Regions from separate parts of the Serratia nevei genome, predicted to be linked through region 2. Evidence: predicted binding sites of a transcription regulator. Region 2 holds the regulator's gene; the other holds the start of a gene.
What was found. The regulator LexA, encoded in region 2, represses DNA repair genes until DNA is damaged. The targets are predictions, from matches to a motif close to TNCTGTATGTACATACAGNA.
Positions count from the first base shown of each region.

Region 1: uvrB (excinuclease ABC subunit UvrB) is a predicted target of LexA. The motif match lies at 2,022-2,041, and genes of this name have one in related genera.

Region 1 is NZ_CP149940.1:1,331,591-1,337,168, forward strand. It holds gene V8N38_RS06280 (hypothetical protein) at 1-203, opposite strand, end outside; gene V8N38_RS06285 (ATP-binding cassette domain-containing protein) at 333-1,043, opposite strand; gene uvrB (excinuclease ABC subunit UvrB) at 2,150-4,162, shown strand; gene V8N38_RS06295 (VF530 family DNA-binding protein) at 4,263-4,529, shown strand; gene yvcK (uridine diphosphate-N-acetylglucosamine-binding protein YvcK) at 4,536-5,453, opposite strand.
Region 2 is NZ_CP149940.1:4,849,714-4,855,291, reverse strand. It holds gene plsB (glycerol-3-phosphate 1-O-acyltransferase PlsB) at 1-2,007, opposite strand, end outside; gene V8N38_RS23185 (diacylglycerol kinase) at 2,157-2,525, shown strand; gene lexA (transcriptional repressor LexA) at 2,628-3,236, shown strand; gene dinF (MATE family efflux transporter DinF) at 3,338-4,675, shown strand; gene V8N38_RS23170 (CsbD family protein) at 4,991-5,200, shown strand; gene zur (zinc uptake transcriptional repressor Zur) at 5,303-5,578, opposite strand, start outside.

The DNA of each region.
Region 1 (5,578 bases), 1.8 Mb from region 2:
TTCGGCGCGGTCCAGGTGGCAAAAGGCGCGGCGAATCTGACGATCGTCGGGCGTTTTAACGTGTTGATGATGAAATCCTGCGCACTGACCAGTTCATCACGTGAGCTGACATAAATACCTTCGACATTGAGTCGTTCCTGCAGGCTCCAGTTTTTGTTGCGCAAATCCGCGTATTGAATAAATGCCGCGTTGTTGTCTGTCATGCTTACATCCCTCGATATTGTGGTGTCGGTGTGACCCCTATCGAGTATGAAAAGACGGCGGGCCCATGCCTATTGGGCGCAGACCGGCCGTGACTGATACAACAGCAACCTAATCGCTAACCTGAGCGCTCACTCTGCCAGCCCTGCGCCGATCAACGCCTCATCCAGCTGCGCCAGCGCGCCGTGCGCCACCGTGCGCCCGCTGTCCAACAGGCAAAAACGGTCCGCCACCCGGCGCACGAACGGCAGCTGATGTTCCACCAGTAAAATGGTCATGCCCCATTCGCGGTTGAGTCGGCGGATCACGTTGCCGATGTCGGCAGCTATCGAGGGGGGGACGCCCGCCGTCGGTTCGTCGAGGATCAGCAGCGCCGGCTCCTGGGCCAGCGCCCGGCCAATCGCCAGCTGGCGTTGGGCGCCCACGCAAAGATCGCCGGCGCGGTGCGCACGCATCTGGCGCAAATGGGGAAACAGGCTGTAGATCAGCGGCGGAATGCGGCGAGGGGCGCCGCGCCCGGCCATTTGCGCCACCTGCAGATTCTCCTCCACGCTCAGCTGCGAGAAGAGCTGCCGCCCCTGGGGCACGTGGCTGATGCCCAGCGCGGCGCGGCGCTCCATCGGCTGCAGCAACAGGTTTTGCGGCGGCTGATCCGCCGGCTGCCAGGTCATGCTGCCGCTCACCACCGGCACATGCCCCATAATGCAGTTGACCAGCGTGGTCTTGCCCACGCCGTTGCGGCCGAGCAGCACGGTGCACTGGCCGCGTGGCAGCTCCAGGTTGATGTCCCACAGGGTGTGGTTCTGCCCGTAAAATTGATTGACCGATCTCAGGCTCAGCATTTGGCATTCTCCTCATAGACGCCCGTTTCACTCGTTGGCGGGGACTGCAAAGGCCGCATGCGCGGCGAATTTCCCGAGTGTGGCAATGTCTGGAACAAAATGCCGTCCGTCTAATGAGCCAGAGCAAGGTCTGCGGTAGACGGAATGACAGTCAATATGTCGTTAAAAACGACGCTTGTGACGACTTGGTGTCGTTCTTGCGCTTTTACGGGCGATAGCGCCGCGGAGATTACGCGTCGCGGCAGGCAGCGCATCATGCTGTCGCACCGCGTTTATACGCAGGAAGATAAAGCAACTCTCAGGCCAGTTTTGCCGCCGGGTGAAAACGGGGATTGTTATCGCCTTGTTAACCACGCGTCAGGCCTGACAGGCGCTGCCGTGGCGGCCCGAAAATACGCGGGGAAGTTAACCCGGACGTTTTTTGCACTCTTGTGGTGCTCTTTGGTCAGGGCATGGTGCAAGGCGTTGCCCTGCCGTCAAGAGCGATCCGCGTGAAAGGGGCCAATGCGATTTTGGCAATGGGGATTTTTAGTATTAATCGGCATAAACAAAGCGATATTTTTATGAAAAAATAACTAAAAAAGGCATTTTGGCGAGTGTAAAGGGCGAAAAGCTTTCTTTCTGTAACTCCCGCCCCGGGCGGGGCGGTGAGAGTTATCCACTATTCCTGTGGATAACCTTGTGTATTAGATTTAGAAAAACGCTGTAAAGCGAGAGCCGACGCGGGTTCTGTTCGCTTTGTCCGCATTCTCGTCTTTTTATTAATATTATTAAATATCAATAATTTAATTAAAATCAAGACGCAGGGGTATTGATCAGGCCTCTATGTATGATTTTTCGACGCGGTGCTATCAATAAGTTAATTCGCGGCAAGTTCTGGGGATAAATCTGTTATTGACAATAAAAATGTCACCGGGCTGTAACGCCACGGTGCAGCGGCGTTGCTGCGGCGTCGATCCCAGCGACGAATCCGCTTGAAGCTGGTTTTATATCCAGTATCATGGGCACTGGCGCAAATCGCCGACACTTTCCATAATTAGGGGCCATGCCCGGCGCAGAGCCGGCTGGCCGCCTGAGCGCGCGCATCTCCACAGGGTAGCCGAGCAATGAGTAAACTTTTCAAACTGCATTCAGAGTTCAAACCGGCCGGCGATCAGCCGGAAGCCATCCGCAAGCTGGAAGAGGGGCTGGAAGACGGCCTGGCGCACCAGACGCTGCTGGGGGTCACCGGTTCGGGCAAGACATTCACCATCGCCAACGTGATAGCCGATCTGAATCGGCCGACCATGGTGCTGGCGCCGAACAAGACGCTGGCGGCGCAGCTGTACGGTGAAATGAAAGAGTTTTTCCCGGAGAATGCGGTGGAATACTTCGTCTCCTACTACGACTACTACCAGCCGGAAGCCTATGTGCCCAGCTCCGACACCTTCATTGAAAAAGACGCTTCGGTGAACGAGCACATCGAGCAGATGCGTCTTTCCGCCACCAAGGCGCTGCTGGAACGGCGCGACGTGGTGGTGGTGGCGTCGGTGTCGGCGATCTACGGCCTGGGCGATCCGGATCTTTACCTGAAGATGATGCTGCACCTGACCCAGGGTATGATCATCGATCAACGATCCATTTTGCGCCGGCTGGCGGAGCTGCAGTACTCCCGCAACGATCAGGCCTTCCAGCGCGCTACCTTCCGCGTGCGCGGCGAGGTGATTGACATTTACCCGGCGGAGTCGGACGAGCTGGCGCTGCGCGTCGAGCTGTTCGACGATGAAGTGGAACGGCTGTCGCTGTTCGATCCGCTGACCGGGCAGATCGAGCAGGTGGTGCCGCGTTTTACCATCTACCCGAAATCGCACTACGTGACGCCGCGTGAGCGGATCATGCAGGCGATGGAAGAGATCAAGGTCGATCTGGCGGACCGCCGCAAGGTGCTGCTGGCCAACAACAAGCTGCTGGAAGAGCAGCGCCTGACGCAGCGCACCCAGTTCGATCTGGAAATGATGAACGAGCTGGGTTACTGCTCGGGCATCGAAAACTACTCGCGCTACCTGTCCGGGCGCGCCGAGGGCGAGCCGCCGCCGACGCTGTTCGACTACCTGCCGGCGGACGGCCTGCTGGTGGTCGACGAATCCCACGTCACCATTCCGCAGATCGGCGCGATGTTCAAGGGCGACCGCGCGCGTAAAGAAACGCTGGTGGAGTACGGCTTCCGCCTGCCGTCGGCGCTGGACAACCGCCCCTTGCGCTTCGAGGAGTTCGAGGCGCTGGCGCCGCAGACCATCTATGTCTCCGCGACGCCGGGCAAATATGAGCTGGAGAAATCCGGCGGCGATCTGATCGATCAGGTGGTGCGGCCGACCGGGCTGCTGGATCCGATCGTGGAGGTGCGGCCGGTCGCCACCCAGGTGGACGATCTGCTCTCCGAGATCCGCAAGCGCGCGGCGATCAACGAGCGCGTGCTGGTGACCACCCTGACCAAACGCATGGCGGAAGACCTGACCGAATATCTGGAAGAGCATGGCGAGCGCGTGCGCTACCTGCACTCGGACATCGATACCGTGGAACGGGTCGAAATCATCCGTGACCTGCGTCTGGGCGAGTTCGACGTGCTGGTGGGCATCAACCTGTTGCGTGAGGGGCTCGACATGCCTGAGGTGTCGCTGGTGGCGATTCTGGACGCCGACAAGGAAGGCTTCCTGCGTTCCGAGCGTTCGCTGATCCAGACCATCGGCCGCGCGGCGCGTAACCTGAACGGCAAGGCGATCCTGTATGGCGATCGCATCACCGATTCGATGGCCAAGGCGATCGGCGAAACCGAGCGGCGCCGCGCCAAGCAGCAGGCCTACAACGAAGCCAACGGCATCGTGCCGCAGGGGCTGAACAAGAAGATCGGCGATATTCTGCAGATCGGCCAGCCGGTCAACCGCGGCAAAAACAAAGGCAAAGGCAAGGCGCTGGACGGCGCCGCGCCGCTTCAGAACCTCACGCCGAAAGCGCTGGATCAGAAAATTCGCGATCTGGAGGCGCAAATGTACACCCACGCGCAAAACCTGGAGTTCGAACAGGCCGCTGCGCTGCGCGACGAGATCCACCAGCTGCGCGAGCAGTTCATCGCGATTTCCTGACCGTTGGATGGCGCCCGCGCCGCGGGCGTCAAAATTCCTTGTCGGCTGCGCCAAAGCTGTTATGGTGTGCGGCCCGATTTGACCACGAAGAGTACCGAACATGAGCCAACACCAGTCCAAAGACCCGCTGCACGGCGTGACGCTGGAGCAACTGCTGACTAAACTGGTGGATCACTACGGTTGGTCCGAGCTGGGCGCGCGCATTCGCATCAACTGCTTCCGCAGCGATCCGAGCATCAAGTCCAGCCTGAAGTTTTTGCGTCGTACGCCCTGGGCGCGCAAAGAAGTGGAAGATCTGTATATCGATATGGTCAGCCATCCCGCCCCAGCCAGCGATAATCCCTGGCTGCGTGGGCGGGACGGTTAAATTCGGTCAGCGGCGCGCGGCCAGCTCCACCAGTGCGTGATCCAGCGCCTGGCGCAGCAGCTGACGATCGTGGCGGTAGGGAATGTCGCTCGCTTCCAGCGGTTCCTTAATCACCACCCGATCCTGCACTTCACTGGCGTCCACCGACGGGCCGACGATCAGCGCATCGATCATCCGGCGCCCTATCTTCTCTTCCATCAGCGTCAGCTTATCCTTTAATGACAGCGCCGCGGCGGCCACGCTCAGCTCGCGGCCGAGGTTACCGATATAGATCATGCTGGCGCTGCTGCGGCGCAGCGCCTGGGTGAGATCGTCCAGCAGCAGGAGCGGCATCAGGCTGGTGAGGAAACTGCCCGGCCCGATCAGGATCACGTCGGCCTGTGCGATGGCGTCCAGCGCTTCGCGCGTGGCGTTGACCGGCGGCGACAGCATCAGCTCCTGCGGCATATGGGTCAGCTGGTCGACATTCACTTCACCGTAAACATGGTTGCCTTCGTGATCGTGCGCCATCAAATCCACCGGCTGCTCCGACATCGGGATCAGCGCCGCGTCCACCTTCAGCAGGCTGCGCACCAGGTTGATCGCTTCCAGCGGGCGCACGCTCAGGTGATCCAGCGCTTTCAGCATCAGGTTGCCGAGGTTGTGGCCGGCCAGCTCACCGTTGCCGCTGAAGCGGTATTCGAACATCGCCGAGGCGACGCTTGGTTCGGTGATCAGCTGGTTGAGACAGTTACGGGTATCGCCCCAGGCAATGCCGCCTTCCGAACGGCGGATACGGCCGGTGGAACCGCCGTTGTCGGTGGTGGTGACGATGCCGGTCAGGCGGGAGCCTAAGGACGACAGGGCCGACATCACACGGCCCAGGCCGTGTCCGCCGCCTAACGCCACCACGCGGTCGAGATCGGCCAGGGTACGATTACGCATAAATTTCCTTACAAAGGGGCTGAACTGCCCGCATAAGGTAGCGGATCCGGCATAAAAACGCGATAAGAGTGTCATTTGCGTGATTCCGGTCAATTCGTCCGCGCAAGTGATGTTTATCATGGTTT
Region 2 (5,578 bases):
GATCACCGGCTGCAGCACCTCCGGCAGCTGTTCCTTGTCGTTATGCAGGAACAGCTCGGCTTTCAGCATCGGGTAGATCATGCCGATTTGACGCAGCAGTTCGGCGCGCGATACCCGGCGATGATGCATCACGATGCTGGCGATCAGCGACGGCAGCACCAGCAGGTGGTGGATGTTGTTGCGGTAATAGGTCATCAGCACCGCCTGCTCGCGCGGCAGGATGATGATGTCGCCGATGTTGTCCTTCTCCACCTCGAACTTGTTCATGTTCAGCGCGTGATCCAGCAGCTCGTCCGGCGTTTGCGTCGGCACGGTGACGTCATGCGCGTAAGGCGCGTTGCGCATCAGCTGCAGGTAACACTCGAGCTGTTCGACCAGCTGTTCGCGGGTCAGCGAACGCTGGCGCGAAGCCAGCAGCGCGGTGGAACACAGGTTCATGGCGTTGGCCGCGGCGGCGTTGTTGATGCGCACCATGATCTGGCCGGCCAGATCGTTGACCGTCGGCGTCAGCCAGCTTGGGCGCTGAGCTTCGATCGGATCGATAGACTCGCGCCACTGCGGCACGTGCTGGTTGAGGTAAGCGGTCAACGGCAGCGGCTCGCCGAAGTTGACATAACCCTGGCCCAGATTGCGCAGCTTGCGCAGGCCGCGCAGCATCTGCGGCAGGCTCTCTTTTTCCTTGGTGGCGCCGCGCAGCTCTTTGGCGTAGGTGCCCACTTCCATCACGTGTTCGTAACCGATGTAAATCGGCACCAGCGTGATCGGACGGGTGCCGCCGCGCAGCATCGCCTGGATGGTCATCGACAGGGTGCCGGTCTTCGGCTCCAGCAGACGCCCGGTGCGGGAACGGCCACCTTCCACGAAGTATTCCACCGAGTAGCCGCGGGTGAACAGCTCGCCGAGGTATTCGCGGAACACCGTCGAGTACAGCTTGTTGCCCTTGAAGGTGCGGCGGATGAAGAACGCGCCCAAGCGGCGGAAGATCGGGCCGGCCGGCCAGAAGTTGAGGTTGATGCCGGCGGCGATGTGCGGCGGCACCAGGCCCTGGTGATACAGCACGTAGGACAGCAGCAGGTAGTCCATGTGGCTGCGGTGGCAGGGCACGTAGACGATCTCGTGGCCGTCCTGCGCCAGCTGGCGCACGCGCTCGGCGTTGGTGACGTTGATGCCCTGATACAGCCGGTTCCAGGTCCAGCTCAGCACGCGGTCGGACAGGCGCACGGTTTCGTAGGAGAAATCGGCGGCGATCTCTTCCATCAGCGCGATGGCGTTCTGCTGGGCCTTTTCGTGCGAGATCTTCTTGCTGCGCGCTTCGTCCTCGACCGCTTTTTCGATCGCTTTGGACGCCAACAGCTTGTTGAACAGATCCTGGCGGGCCGGCAGGCTCGGGCCTACCGCGGCCAGGCGCTGACGCGAGAAGTGCATGCGCGCCACGCGCGCCAGTTTCTGCGCGATGGTTTTATCCGTGCCGTGCTCGGTGGCCATGCGGCGCAGCGAAACGGTGTTGGAGAAACGCACGAAGCTGTCGCGGCCGAGCCACAGCACGGCGAAGAATTTCTGCACGCCGTTCAACAGACGCAGGTGCGGCGTGCCGTGGCCTTCGCGGCCCGGCGAGCGGCCGAACATCACCGAAACCGGCAGCATCTGAATGTCGAGATCCGGATTGCTGCGGTGCAGATCCAGATAGTCGTGGAACAGCTTTACCGACTCTTCTTTCGGGGTGTAGTAGCGGAACACGCGCGGGCCGTCGTGAATGAACACGTAGCTCGGCAGCACGGTGCCGTCGATCTCCAGCGAGTTGAGCGGATCGGGCAGATCCTGCGCCAGGCACTGGGTGCGCAGCGTCAGCAAATCCGCCTTGGAATTGTAAGGTAAAACATACAAAATCGGCCGTGAGGGATCCAACCCTAGCTCGGTAACCGGATCTGAAGGGATGACCTTACTTCTTACCAACAATTTAAGTGGTAAATTCAATATTTTATAATAAATTTTACGCCAACCTGACATAAACAACGTGAAGCCTCTTGTTAGCAATGCGCCGCAAGCATACCAGAAACCGGGTAGCAGATCTGTGGTGTTCGAAAACCGAGAGCCGTCAGCGCGGACTGTTCTAGACTCTTTTTATTATGACCGACCTCTGAGAAAGGCACGAAAACATGGCAAACCAAGCAACCGGACTGACCCGCATCATCAAGGCCGCCGGCTATTCTTATAAAGGGCTTTCCGCCGCCTGGCAGCACGAAGCGGCTTTCCGCCAGGAGCTGGTGCTCACCCTGCTGGCTATCATACTGGCTGTCTGGCTGGATGTGGGTGCGATAGCGCGCATTTTATTGATCGGATCGGTAGCGCTGGTGATGATCGTCGAGATCCTGAACAGCGCGATCGAGGCGGTGGTGGATCGCATCGGCAGCGAACATCACGAACTGTCCGGTCGGGCCAAGGACATGGGATCGGCGGCGGTGTCGCTGGCGATCGTGCTGGCGCTGTTCGTTTGGGGCACGGTCTTATGGCAGCATTTTGGCTGACGAAAGGCGCCTACTGACTGATTTTTATTTATTCTTCGGTTCCCAATCCGCGCTTACCTGTATATACTCACAGCAAGACTGTATAAACAAACAGGGGGCGGAATGAAAGCACTAACTACCAGACAGCAAGAGGTCTACGATCTGATTCGCGATCATATTTCGCAAACGGGCATGCCGCCAACGCGTGCCGAGATCGCGATGCGTCTGGGGTTCCGCTCGCCTAACGCCGCCGAAGAACACCTGAAGGCGCTGGCACGCAAAGGCGTGATCGAAATCGTCTCCGGTGCCTCGCGCGGTATCCGCCTGTTGATGGAAGAAGAAGAAGGGCTGCCGCTGATCGGCCGCGTCGCCGCCGGCGAGCCGCTGCTGGCGCAGCAGCACATCGAAGGGCACTACCAGGTGGATCCTTCCCTGTTTAAACCGAGCGCCGATTTCCTGCTGCGGGTGAACGGCATGTCGATGCGCGACATCGGCATTCTGGACGGCGATCTGCTGGCGGTGCATAAAACGCAAGACGTGCGCAACGGCCAGGTCGTGGTGGCGCGCATCGAAGACGAAGTGACGGTCAAGCGCCTGAAAAAACACGGCAACGTGGTCGAGCTGCTGCCGGAGAACAACGAATTCCAACCGATCGTGGTCGATCTGCGCCAGCAGAATTTCACTATCGAAGGGCTGGCGGTCGGCGTGATCCGCAACGGTGACTGGATTTAATCGTCGCACTCTCAGTGCCGCCTCTTGTATCAATCGCCCCTGTTCTGGGGCGTTTTTGTTTCTGACCTTGCCCTTCGCCACTGCTACGGGAACATCTCATCATGCGCTTGATTTCCGCCTTCACCAGCGACACCGATAAAGCCCTGTGGCGCCTGGCTCTGCCGATGATTTTCTCCAATATCACCGTACCGCTGCTCGGGCTGGTGGACACCGCGGTGATCGGCCACCTCGACAGCCCGATCTACCTGGGGGGCGTCGCGATCGGCGCGGTGGCGACCAGCTTCCTGTTCATGCTGCTGTTGTTCCTGCGCATGAGCACCACCGGCCTGGCGGCGCAGGCGCTGGGGGCACAGAACCCGCAGGCGCTGGCGCGCGCCTTTATGCAGCCGCTTCTGCTGGCGCTGCTGGCCGGGGTGGCGATCGTCCTGTTGCGCTATCCGCTGATCGAACTGGCGCTGCGGATCGTCGGTGGCAATGGCGAGGTGCTGGAACAGGCGCGGCGTTTTCTTGAGATCCGTTGGCTGAGCGCGCCGGCGGCGCTGGCTAATCTGGTGCTGCTGGGCTGGCTGCTCGGCGTGCAGTATGTGCGTGCGCCGGTGATCCTGCTGATTGTCGGCAACCTGCTGAACATCGTGCTGGATATCTGGCTGGTGATGGGCCTGGGCTGGAACGTGCGAGGGGCGGCGGCGGCAACCGCCATCGCCGAATACGCCACGCTGCTGCTCGGCCTGTGGCTGGCGTGGCGGGTGATGTGCCTGCGCGGTATCACCCTGCCGATGCTGCGCCAGGCCTGGCGTGGCGATCTGCGTCGGCTGCTGGCGCTTAACCGCGACATCATGTTGCGTTCATTGCTGCTGCAGCTGTGCTTTGCATCGCTGACCATCTTCGGTGCTCGCCTGGGAAGCGACGTGGTGGCGGTCAACGCGGTATTGATGAATCTGCTGACGTTCACCGCCTATGCGCTCGACGGCTTCGCTTATGCGGTGGAAGCCCATTCGGGCCACGCCTACGGTGCCCGGGACGACAGCCAGCTGCGCAAGGTGTGGCACGCGGCCTGCAGGCAGGCAGGGCTGGTCGCGCTGGCCTTCGCCCTGGCGTATGCCGTTACCGGCCAGCAGATCGTGGCGGCGTTGACCTCCTTGCCGGAGCTGCGTGCGTTGGCCGCCCACTATTTACCGTGGCAGGTCATCCTGCCGCTGGTCGGGGTGTGGTGCTATTTGCTGGACGGCATGTTTATCGGTGCCACGCGCGGTGCCGAGATGCGCAACAGCATGGCGGTGGCTGCGGCGGGATACGGTCTGGCGCTGTTCAGCGTGCCGCTGCTTGGCAACCACGGACTCTGGCTGGCGCTGGCGGTGTTTCTGGCGCTGCGCGGTCTGGCACTGGGCTGGATTTGGCACCGCCATCAGGTGCGCGGCAGCTGGTTTGCCGCACGCTAAACCGCACGCCTTGTTGGGTTAATTATTAATTTTTCTTATGTTTTTATTCATGTTTGCTTACATGTTTTCAGCCTGGTTTTGCCCGGCTTAGTTTGTTGTTTGTTGGCGTTTTTTATGTTTATTTCATTTCTTAATGGTTTTTTATTCTGTCATATGGCTTTTTTATTTCCATGTTTAACTATAATGAATCATGTGGCTGGCGAATGAAGGGGAGAGATATTCCTTAAGGTGAAGGGCATATCGGCCAGAAAAATTTCTGGTTAACCCCGGCCGGCGACAGGGATCACTGATTCACCACAGGTTAACGGAGAGACTATGAATAAAGATCAAGCCGACGGTAACTGGAAGCAGCTTAAAGGCAAAGTGAAGGAAAAATGGGGCAAGCTGACCGATGACGATCTGACGGTCATCGAAGGGAAACGCGAACAGCTGGTCGGCAAAATCCAGGAGCGCTACGGTTACCAGAAAGAGGCGGCCGAGAAAGAGGTGAAAGCCTGGGAAGATCACACCAAACACCGCTGGTAATTTGCAGGGCCGCCATTGAAGGCGGCTTGCCCAACTCAGGCCGGCGTCGCTCTCATCCTCTGGCGCCCCGGCCGCAGGTACAGGGAGGTACCTGACTTCGTCTTACTTCTTCTTGATGGCGATGCTGTGATCGTGTTCGGCGCAGTCATGCTTGCTGTCGCACGCCTCAACCTCCACGCAGCCGGCGCACAGGCCGTGCGCTTCCACCACGCTGTGCCGCAGCGCAAATCCGGCTTCCTGCGCCAGCTTCTGCAGCGTTTCCTCTACGCCTTCGGTAGTGCGTTCGGTCACCTGGCCGCAGCGGTCGCAGATAAACAGTGCGGACGTGTGCATCGGCTGTTCGAAGTGGTGGCACAGCACGTAGCTGTTGGCGGACTC